2 regions of the Streptomyces sp. NPDC052064 genome follow, and region 1 is predicted to be linked to the other one. Evidence: riboswitches for the same ligand, from Rfam matches in the RefSeq annotation. Region 1 holds a riboswitch; the other holds the start of a gene.
What was found. A riboswitch is a leader RNA that binds a small molecule or an ion and turns the genes downstream of it on or off. The one in region 1 is predicted to bind S-adenosylmethionine.
Positions count from the first base shown of each region.

Region 2: it holds a riboswitch for S-adenosylmethionine, as region 1 does, so the genes downstream of both, ACZ6TU_RS09055 (aminotransferase class V-fold PLP-dependent enzyme) here and thrC (threonine synthase) in region 1, are expected to answer to the same signal.

Region 1 is NZ_JBVJJE010000018.1:43,132-48,535, forward strand. It holds gene ACZ6TU_RS36080 (DUF3263 domain-containing protein) at 1-88, shown strand, start outside; gene otsB (trehalose-phosphatase) at 261-1,109, opposite strand; gene ACZ6TU_RS36090 (alpha,alpha-trehalose-phosphate synthase (UDP-forming)) at 1,116-2,504, opposite strand; gene ACZ6TU_RS36095 (glucosyl-3-phosphoglycerate synthase) at 2,578-3,522, opposite strand; SAM riboswitch class I at 3,678-3,833, shown strand; gene thrC (threonine synthase) at 3,852-5,138, shown strand; gene ACZ6TU_RS36105 (ubiquitin-like small modifier protein 1) at 5,187-5,404, shown strand, end outside.
Region 2 is NZ_JBVJJE010000003.1:257,947-263,350, reverse strand. It holds gene ACZ6TU_RS09060 (glycerate kinase) at 1-426, shown strand, start outside; gene ACZ6TU_RS09055 (aminotransferase class V-fold PLP-dependent enzyme) at 381-1,763, opposite strand; SAM riboswitch class IV at 1,924-2,040, opposite strand; gene trpD (anthranilate phosphoribosyltransferase) at 2,107-3,171, opposite strand; gene qcrB (cytochrome bc1 complex cytochrome b subunit) at 3,309-4,931, opposite strand; gene qcrA (cytochrome bc1 complex Rieske iron-sulfur subunit) at 4,928-5,404, opposite strand, start outside.

The DNA of each region.
Region 1 (5,404 bases):
GCTGGACGACCCCCGGGCCCTGTCCCACGACCCGGTGACGGTGAACCGGCTGCGGCGCATACGGGAGACGCGCCGGGCGGAGCGTTAGGGGTCCTTTCACTATGAGCGCCCGGATGAGGTCGCGTGGTCTGGTGCCGTGCATCGCAAGGCGCCGGAGAGCCCTCGTAGCGGAGCTACTAGGGCTTTTCGGCAACGCGGCGAGGTGCGGTGCCAGGCCGCGCGACCCGGGCGGGCATAGTGAAAGGCCCCCTCAGGACGCGTCAGCCGAGCCGGTCCGCCAGCTCGCGCAGCAGGCGTACGACACCCTCCGGGCCGTCCACCACCACGTCAGCCCGCTCCCTCAGCTCGGTCACCTCGTCGCTGCCGCTGCACACCAGCAGGCCCGGCATGCCGTCCGAGCGGAGCTCGTCGACGGCCGAGTAGGCGGGCAGGTCGCCCAGGTCGTCGCCGGCGAAGAGGACGGACCCGGCGCCGATCTCCCGGGCGAACCCGGCGAGGGCGGCGCCCTTGTCCATGCCGGGCGGGCGGAGTTCGAGGACCATGCGGCCGGGCTCCACGATCAGGCCGTGGCGGCCGGCCAGGCCGGCGAGCGGTCCGCGCAGGGAGTCCAGCGCGGCCTGCGGGTCGGCGGCCCGGCGGGTGTGCACCGCCACCGCCCGGCCCTTGTCCTCGACCCAGGTCCCCTGCGACGCGCCGAACCGTTCGAGGAGCTCGGGCAGCTCGGTGCGGACCGCGGCGACGCCGGGATGCGGCTCGGGGGCGCTGACCTCGCCGGTCCGGGCGTCCCAGCGCTCGGCGCCGTAGTGGCCGAGGACCACGAGGTGCTCCAGGCCCGGGACCTCCGCGAAGCCGCCGTTGCGCACGGCGACCTCGGCAGGCCGACCGGTGATCACCGCCACGGCGGCCACCTTCGGCGCGAGCGCGGCCAGTGCGGGCACGGCCTCCGGGTGGGCCCGGGCCTTCTCGGGGTCGGCCACGATCGGCGCGAGCGTCCCGTCGAAGTCGAGGCCGATCAGCGCCTTGCCGGGGTGGGTGAGGAGAGCGTCCAGACCTTCCTGGCCGGCTTTCGTGGCGGGCGCCGGCAGCGGGGAGTCCGTGGGACCGGTCATCGGCGATCAGCCCCTCAACGCGTCGAGCTGGTCCAGGAACCACTGCGCCGGCGGCAGCGCGGTCGCCGCCGCTGCCAGCCGCTTGCCGCGCTCGGCGCGTTCCTCCGGGCGCATCGAGAGCGCCTCGTGCAGGGCCACCGCCGTCCCCGTCACGTCGTACGGGTTCACCACGATCGCGTCCTCGCCCAGCTCCTCGAACGCCCCCGCCTCCCGCGACAGCACCAGCGCGCAGCCCGCGTCGGAGATGACCGGGACCTCCTTGGCGACGAGGTTCATGCCGTCCCGGATGGGGTTGACGAGCGCCACGTCGGCCAGCCGGTACGCGGCCAGGGAGCGGGCGAAGTCGTCCTTGAGGTTCAGTACGACCGGGGTCCACCCCGGCGTCCCGTACTCGGCGTTGATCTCGTCCGAGACCCGCTGCACCTCAGCCGTGTACTCCCGGTACACCGCGAGGTCCTGCCGCGACGGGTACGCGAACGCGACGTGCACCACGCGCTCGCGCCACTCGGCGTGCGTGTCGAGGAGCCGGCGGTAGGCCAGCAGGCCGCGCACGATGTTCTTCGACAGCTCGGTGCGGTCGACCCGGACGATGGTGCGGCGGCCCTCGCCGATCTCCTCCCGGAGCGCGGCCATCCGTTCCTCGACGTCCGCCTCGTGCGACCGCTGCCGCAGGAAGTCCGCGTCGGCCCCCAGCCCGTGCACGCCGATCCGCGTGCCGCCGAGCCCGCCGGCGAACTGCTCGGCGCACGCGGTGAACGCGTCCGCCCAGCGCTGCGTGAGAAAGCCCAGCCGGTCCGCGCCCAGCATGCCGCGCAGCACCTGCCCGGCCACGTCGTCCGGCAGCATCCGGAAGTATTCGGGCGGCGCCCAGGGCGTGTGCGAGAAGTGGCCGATCCTGAGGTCCGGCCGCAGCTCGCGGAGCATGCCCGGCACCAGCGTCAGGTGGTAGTCCTGCACCACCACCGCCGCGCCCTGCGCGGCTTCCTCGGCCAGCGCCTCGGCGAACGCCCGGTTGTACGTCTCGTAGGACGCCCACTGGCGCCGGAACTCCGCGTCGAAGACCGGCTCCAGCGGCGTCTGGTAGAGCATGTGGTGAACGAACCACAGCACCGAGTTCGCGATGCCGTTGTACGCGTCCGCGTGCACGTCGGCCGGGATGTCCAGCATCCGTACGCCGTCCTCGCCGACGCCCCGCCGGACCGCCTCGCGGTCGCCGTCGGACAGCGCCGAGCAGACCCACAGCGCGTCAGCGTCCGAGCCGATCGCGGACAGCCCCGAGACCAGCCCGCCGCCGCCGCGCTTGGCGTTCAGCGAACCGTCCTCGCCCACCGCGTAAGAGACCGGGCCGCGGTTGGAGGCCACCAGCACCTGTGCAGCACCGTACGTCGAAGCCATACGCCTCAACCTAGCCCGGCCCGGAAACGCTCAAACGTACGGACCTGACCCACCCGGCCGAAAACGACCCCGGTCACGCCGCCTTCCGCGCCTGGTACTCGGCGATCTCCACCATCGGCGGACGCTCCTCGGTGTCCACGGAGTAGGTCCGCGGCTCGAAGCCGTCCCCGCCCCGCTCGAACTGCGTCAGGGACGGCCGGATCAGATGCCCGCGGGCCAGCCGCAGCTGGGCCGTGCGGTATATCGCGGCGGCCATCCGGCCCAGTGCCTGCCCGTCCTGGTGCCGGTGCTTGCGCACTCCGATGTCCACCTGGGCGAGGGCGTCCAGGCCCACCAGGTGCAGGGCGTCGACCAGCATGCCCAGCTCGACGCCGTACCCGACGGGGAACGGCAGCTGCTCCAGCAGCGAGCGGCGGGCCGCGTACTCGCCGCCGAGCGGTTGCACGAAGCCGGCCAGCTGCGGCCAGTGCATGTTGAGCAGCGGGCGGGCCATCAGTTCCGTCACCCGGCCGCCCTGCCCGGCAGCGCCGCCGAGCGGACGGTCGTACATGCCCTTCACCAGGTCGATGTCCGGGTCGGTGAGCAGCGGGCCCACGATCCCGGAGACGAAGTCGGACGAGAAGTCCCTCAGGTCGGCGTCGATGAAGCAGACGATGTCCCCGCGGGTGACGAGGAGGGAACGCCACAGCACCTCGCCCTTGCCGGGCACGGCCGGGATCGACGGGAGGATCTCGTCGCGGTGCACCACCGTCGCGCCCGCGGCGGCGGCCACCTCCGACGTACGGTCGGTCGACCCCGAGTCGACGACGACCAGCTCGTCGACGAGCGGCACCTGCCGCATCAGGTCGTGACGGATGACGGCGGCGATGTCACCGACCGTCTCCTCTTCGTTGAGCGCGGGCAGCACCACGCTCACCGTCTGGCCCGTGCGCTGCTTGGCGGCCAGAATCTGGTGGAGCGGACGACCGGTCGCTGACCAGGAACGGGTGCTCAGCCAGCGCTCGACTTCTTCCAGCACCGTGGCGGCTCCTCTGCGTACTCTCGGCGGGACGGACTGTGAGCCATCTCGCGGTTCGGACGACTATCTCAACTGTGCTGGTCGTCGGTTACAGTCTTGAACAACGCGGATGACCATCGCATGTCCGGGGTCAGCCGTCGTTTACAACCGCATACAGCTCATCCAGAGGGGCAGAGGGAAACGGCCCGATGAAGCCCCGGCAACCCTCCAGCCGATACTCGTAGGTCACTGTCGACCGCTCCGCGAGGCTCCCGGCTCGGGAAGGTGCCAAATCCGTCTCACGGCGAGATGCGTCGTGAGGAAGATGAGGAGAAAGGGCCTCGCCTCACATGGCTGTGCAGACTGTTGCAAGCACCACCCACTCCACCGTAGACCTCGGCCCCGCCGCCGCGCTGAGCTGCCGCGAGTGCGGCCACCGCGTACCCCTCGGCCCGGTCTTCGCGTGCGAGGAGTGTTTCGGCCCGCTGGAGATCGCCTACGACTTCTCGGCCTACGACACCGAGGAACTCCGCAAGCGGATCGAAGCGGGGCCCGCGAACATCTGGCGCTACGCCCCGCTGCTGCCGGTCCCGGCCGACGTGGCGGACAAGCCGAACATCAACCCGGGCTGGACCCAGCTCGTCAAGGCCGACAACCTCGCGCGCGAACTGGGTGTCGACGCCGGCAAGCTCTTCGTCAAGGACGACTCCGGCAACCCGACGCACTCCTTCAAGGACCGTGTCGTCGCCCAGGCCATCGAGGCCGCCCGCGTCTTCGGCTTCACCACGCTGTCCTGCTCCTCCACCGGCAACCTCGCCGGCGCCGTGGGTGCCGCGGCGGCCCGCGCCGGCTTCCGCTCCTGCGTGTTCATCCCGCACGACCTGGAGCAGGGCAAGGTCGTCATGGCCGCGGTCTACGGCGGTGAACTCGTCGGCATCCAGGGCAACTACGACGACGTGAACCGCTTCTGCTCCGAGCTGATCGGCGACCCGGCCGGCGAGGGCTGGGGCTTCGTCAACGTCAACCTCCGGCCGTACTACGCGGAGGGCTCCAAGACCCTGGCGTACGAGATCTGCGAGCAGCTCGGCTGGCAGCTGCCGGACCAGCTCGTGGTGCCGATCGCCTCCGGCTCGCAGCTCACGAAGATCGACAAGGGCCTCCAGGAGCTGATCAAGCTCGGGCTGGTCGAGGACAAGCCGTACAAGATCTTCGGCGCGCAGGCCGAGGGCTGCTCGCCGGTGTCGACGGCGTACAAGGCCGGCCACGACGTCGTACGCCCCCAGAAGCCGGACACCATCGCCAAGTCGCTGGCGATCGGCAACCCGGCGGACGGCCCCTACGTGCTCGACATCGCGCGCCGCACGGGCGGTGCGGTGGAGGACGTGAACGACGAGCAGATCGTCGACGCGATCAAGATCCTCGCCCGGACCGAGGGCATCTTCGCGGAGACCGCCGGCGGTGTGACCGTGGGCGTGGCGAAGAAGCTGGTCGAGAACGGGGTGCTCGACCCGTCGTTGACGACCGTTGTGCTGAACACGGGCGATGGTCTGAAGACGCTGGATGCGGTGGCTGGGACCGGGCTTACCGCGACCATTCGTCCCAACCTTGATTCGTTCCGTGAGGCTGGGCTCGTCTGATCGTCGTCGGCTGCCTGGGTATCTCGTCCAACCGGAGGTTTTGAAGTCATGAGCGTCACCGTTCGCATCCCCACCATCCTGCGTACCTACACCGGCGGCCAGGCCGAGGTCGCCGCCGAGGGGGCGACCCTCGGCGAGGTCATCGCCGATCTGGAGAAGAACCACACCGGGATCGCCGCCCGGGTGCTGGACGACCAGGGCAAGCTGCGCCGGTTCGTCAACGTGTACGTCAACGACGACGACGTGCGGTTCGAGCAGGGGCTGGA
Region 2 (5,404 bases), on a different contig from region 1:
GCAGCCCTCGGCGCCCGTCTCCTCCCCCGCTTCGACGTGCTCGTGGACCACCTCGACCTGGACGCCCGCCTGGCCGGCGCGGATCTGGTGATCACCGCCGAGGGCGCCCTGGACCACCAGACGCCGCGCGGCAAGGTCCCGGCCGAGGTGGCCCGCCGGGCCAAGCTCTACGGCCGCCCGGTCCTGGCCCTGGCGGGCACGCTCGGCGAGGGCGCGCACGAGGTGCCCGGCGTGGACGCGTTCAGCGGCATCCTGCCGGCGCCGATGGCCCTGTCGGAGGCCCTGGTCCGGGCGAGCGAACTGCTCACGGACGCCACCGAGCGGGCCCTTAGGATGATCGTCCTCGGCACCCGGCTGCCATTGGTCTCCGACCGGGCCGTTCAGACCGACGTGTCCGGCACGCAGCGCCCGTCCTCCGTGCGGTAGTTCCACCGCGCCCCGTCCGACACGAGCTCCTGCACGGCCCGTACGAACCGCTCCACGTGCTCGTCCGGCGTGCCCGCACCGAAGCTCACGCGGATGGCGTTGAGGGACTTCTCACCGGGCGCGGCCTCGGGCGCCCCGCATTCGCCCTGCGTCTGCGGGTCGCTGCCGAGCAGTGTGCGCACCAGCGGGTGGGCGCAGAAGAGCCCGTCCCGGACGCCGATGCCGTACTCGGCGGAGAGCGCGGCGGCGAAGTGCGAGCTGTTCCAGCCCTCGACGACGAAGGAGAGCACACCGACGCGCGGCGCTTTGTCCCCGAACAGGGACAGGAACCGCACCTGAGGGACGTCGGCCAGCCCCTCCCGCACCTTCCCGACCAGGTACTGCTCGCGGGCGACGAGAGTGTCGAAGCCGGCCTCGGTCAACGCCTTGCAGGCGGAGGCGACGGCGTAGGCGCCGATGACGTTGGGGGACCCGGCCTCGTGACGGGCGGCGCTGTCGTGCCATTCCACGTCCACTCCCCCGTCCGTGCGCCGGGTGACCTTGCGGCTGGCGCCGCCGCCCGCGAGGTACGGCTCGGCCTCGCGCAGCCAGTCGGCCCGCCCGGCCAGCACGCCGGAGCCGAAGGGCGCGTACAGCTTGTGCCCGGAGAAGGCGACCCAGTCGACGTCGAGGTCCTTGACGGACACGGGGTGGTGCGGGGCCAGCTGGGCGGCGTCGAGCACGATCCGGGCGCCGTGGGCGTGCGCGGCCGCCGCGAGCTCCCGTACGGGCCACAGCTCGCCGGTGACGTTCGAGGCGCCGGTGACGCAGACGAGGGCCGGGCCGTGGCCCCCTTCGATGGACACAGTGCGGTCGGCGAGGGCGCGTTCCAGGGTCTCGACGGTCTCGCGGGGGCTGCGCGGGGCGTCGAGGTAGGTGACGCGGGCCTCACGCCAGGGCAGCAGGGAGGCGTGGTGCTCGGTCTCGAAGACGAAGACCTGGCAGCCGGCCGGGAGCGCGGTGGCGAGGAGGTTGAGGGAGTCGGTGGTGGACCGGGTGAAGACGACCTGGTCGTCGTCCCGGCAGTCGAGGAACTCCGCGACCGTCCGGCGGGAGTTCTCGAACAGGTCGGTCGACAGCTGGGACAGGTACCCGGCACCGCGGTGGACGCTGCCGTAGTACGGCGCGTAGGCGGCGACGTCGTCCCAGACCCGCTGGAGCGCCGGGGCGCTGGCGGCGTAGTCGAGCGCGGCGTAGGTGACCTCACCGCCGGTGACGAGCGGAACGGTGACGTCCCGGCCCAGAACGGGCAGCGGGGCACAAACGGACTGGTCGGCGGCAAGGGTGGAGACGGACATGGCGGAACTCCCGTGAAGGCAGGTGGAATGCGCCCGCGAGCCGTACGGCTGCAAGCGGGGCGAAGGAGAGAAAGGGTGCGGAGGCGGGGCTCTGCGGCCCTAACGCATTCGCTGATTCACGGAAAGCTCCTCGACGACCAGGACCCCTGGTTTCGCGAGGGGTCCGCGCTTGCCGTAGACCTTGCTGACTACGACCTGGTCTTCACCCGGGGCACCCCGCCACGGACGGAGGGTTGCCGGACAGTCGGCCGGGGCCTCATGACTGTCACTCATGACCTGGAAAGGAACCTACGAGAATGATCGAGGTCCCGCAACCCGCGTCCGGATTGCGGGACACTCCGCCTTACGAGTTGCTCGCCGCCACCCACCGCTCCAGGGTCCGCTTGGCGGCCCGGGAGTCGATCGATTCGGCCGCCTTCGCCATGCCGGCACGGATCTGCTCGGCCAGCGTTCCCCGGCCGGGATCGAGGGCCACCAGGGCAGCCGCCGAGTTCAGCAGGACCGCGTCCCGCACCGGGCCCGTCTCACCGTCCAGCAGACGGCGGGCGACCTCCGCGTTGTAGGAGGCGTCCGCGCCGCGCAGGGCCTCCACGGGGACGAGTTCGATGCCCACGTCGCGCGGGTCGAAGGCCTCCTCGGTCACCTTGCCGTCGCGGACGATCCACACCCGGGACGTGGCCGTGGTGGTCAGTTCGTCGAGGCCGTCGTCGCCCCGGAAGACCAGGGACGAGTGGCCGCGCTCGGCGAAGACGCCCGCGACGATCGGTGCCATGCGCGGGTCCGCGACACCGACGGCCTGGGAGCGGACCTTCGCCGGGTTGGTCAGCGGGCCGAGAACATTGAAGATCGTCCGGATGCCCAACTGCCCACGGGCGGCGCCCGCGTGGCGCATCGCCGGGTGGAACTTCGCCGCGAAGCAGAAGGTGATCCCGGCCTCCTCGGCGACCCGGGCCACCCGGTGCGTCGGCAGCTCCAGGTTGACGCCGAGCTTCTCCAGCACGTCCGACGCCCCGGACGCCGAGGACGCCGCGCGGTTGCCGTGCTTGACGACCTTCGCACCGGTGCCGGCGATGACGATCGCCGACATCGTGGAGATGTTGACGGTCTTCGCCCCGTCGCCGCCCGTGCCGACGATGTCGACGGCCGGGCCCGGCACCTCGATCACGTTCGCGTGCTCGTACATCGCCCGGACGAATCCGGCGATCTCCTCGACGGTCTCGCCCTTGGCCCGCAGCGCCACCACGAGCCCGGCGATCTGGGCGTCCGTCGCCTCACCGCGCATGATCAGGTCCATCGCCCACGCGGTGTCGTCGGCGGTCAGGTCCCGGCGGTCCAGCAGACTGTTCAACAGCAGGGGCCAGGAGCGGCCCGCCGCGGTGTCGCCTCCAGCGGGGATCACAGCGCTCATAAGCCGCTCCAGGGTCAGGCGTCCCGCACTACGGGACGAGAGTCTCAACGAGGTCCACCCTATCCAGCCAGGGGCACGGCGAAGGGCCCCGTCCGAACACCGGACGGGGCCCTTCGCGTGGCGTGGCGAAGCAGTGATCAGTGGTGGCCGTGGCCGCTCGTGATCTCGCGGTACTCCTCGGTGGTCGGCTTCGGGATCTGGGCACCCTCGCCGTAGTAGGACTCGCTGAGCTTGGCGCGCAGCTTCTCGGAGCCCTTCACCTTGCGCTCGACACCGTTCTCGTCGACCGTCGGGCCGATCTCGACCGGCTGGTACTGCTCGTGCGCCGTGAGCGTGTACATCTGCTCCTGGCTGAGCGGCTCGTGCACCTCGATGAACTCACCGTGCGGCAGGCGCTTGATGATGCCCGACTCGCGGCCGTGCAGCACCTTCTCCTTGTCCCGGCGCTGGAGGCCGAGGCAGATGCGCTTGGTGATGATGAAGGCGACGACCGGTCCGGCGAAGAACCCGATCCGGACGAACCAGGTGACCGCGTTGATCGACAGGTGGAAGTGGGTGGCGACGATGTCGTTGCCGCCGCCGATCAGCATGATCATGTAGCCGGTGACCCACGCGACACCGAAGGCGGTGCGCGTCGGGGCGTTGCGCGGCCGGTCCAGGATGTGGTGCTCGCGCTTGTCCCCGGTGACCCACGACTCGATGAACGGGTAGAGGGCGATGATCCCGAGGAACAGGCCGAAGAGGACCAGCGGGATGAACACGCCCAGGACGAGCGTGTGACCCCAGAGGTTGATCTCCCAGCCCGGCATCGCTCGGACCAGACCCTCGGCGAAGCCCATGTACCAGTCGGGCTGCGCGCCCGTCGACACCTGGTCGGGCCGGTAGGGGCCCAGGACCCAGATGGGGTTGACGGTCGCGATGCCGGCGATGGCCGCGATGGCACCGAAGACCAGGAAGAAGAAGCCTCCGGCCTTGGCCGCGTAGACCGGCAGCAGCGGCATGCCGACGACGTTCTTGTTGGTCCGGCCGGGACCCGCGAACTGCGTGTGCTTGTGGTAGAAGACCAGGATCAGGTGGCCGACCACGAGTCCGAGCATGATGCCCGGCAGCAGCAGGATGTGGATCGAGTAGAACCGGGCGACGAAGTCGGTACCCGGGAACTCCCCGCCGAACAGGAACATCGAGATGTACGTACCGACGATCGGCACGGACAGGATCGCGCCCTGCGTGAAGCGGACACCGGTGCCGGAGAGCAGGTCGTCCGGGAGCGAGTAGCCGGTGAAACCGGTGAACATGCCCAGGACGAACAGCAGGAAGCCGAACAGCCAGTTGATCTCGCGCGGCTTGCGGAACGCGCCGGTGAAGAAGACGCGCATCATGTGCACGAACATGCCGGCGAGGAAGATGATCGCCGCCCAGTGGTGGATCTGCCGGATGAGCAGACCGCCGCGCACGTCGAAGCTGATGTCCAGGGTGGAGGCGAACGCCTCCGACATCAGCTGCCCCTGGAGCGGGACGTAGCTGCCGTGGTACTCCACCTCGTTCATCGACGGGTGGAAGAACAGCGTCAGGTACACACCCGTCAGGATGATGATGATGAAGCTGTAGAGGCAGATCTCACCCAGCATGAAGGACCAGTGGTCCGGGAAGATCTTGCGCATGTTGGCCTTGGCCAGGGAGTAGATCCCCAGGCGGCCGTCGGCCCAGTCGGCGACCCGCTCTCCGGCGGGCGCCTTGCGACGTGTCTGTGCAGTGCTCATCCGCGCTCCCAGAAAGCAGGGCCGACGGGCTCGTCGAAGTCGCCGAGCGCCTCAAGATAGCCCTCGTCGTTCACGCCGATGCGGAGCTGCGGCAGAGCGTGACCAGCGGGACCGAAGATCACTCGGGCACCGTCGGAGAGGTCGAAGGTGGACTGGTGGCAGGGGCAGAGCACGTGGTGCGTCTGCTGCTCGTACAGGGAGATCGGGCAACCGACGTGGGTGCAGATCTTCGAGTACGCGACGATGCCCTCGTGCGACCACTCGAGTTCGCGCTTGTCCTTGATGTTCTCCGGCTGGATCCGGACGATCATCAGGGCGGCCTTGGCGATCTCGTTCTGGAACTCGTGGTCGTGCTCCTCCAGGCCCTCGGGCTTGGCGAAGGTCAGCGAGCCGACCGCGACGTCCGACGGACGCAGCGGCTCGTTCGTGTTCATGTTGACGAGCAGCTTGCCCTTGGACCAGAGCGTGTGACG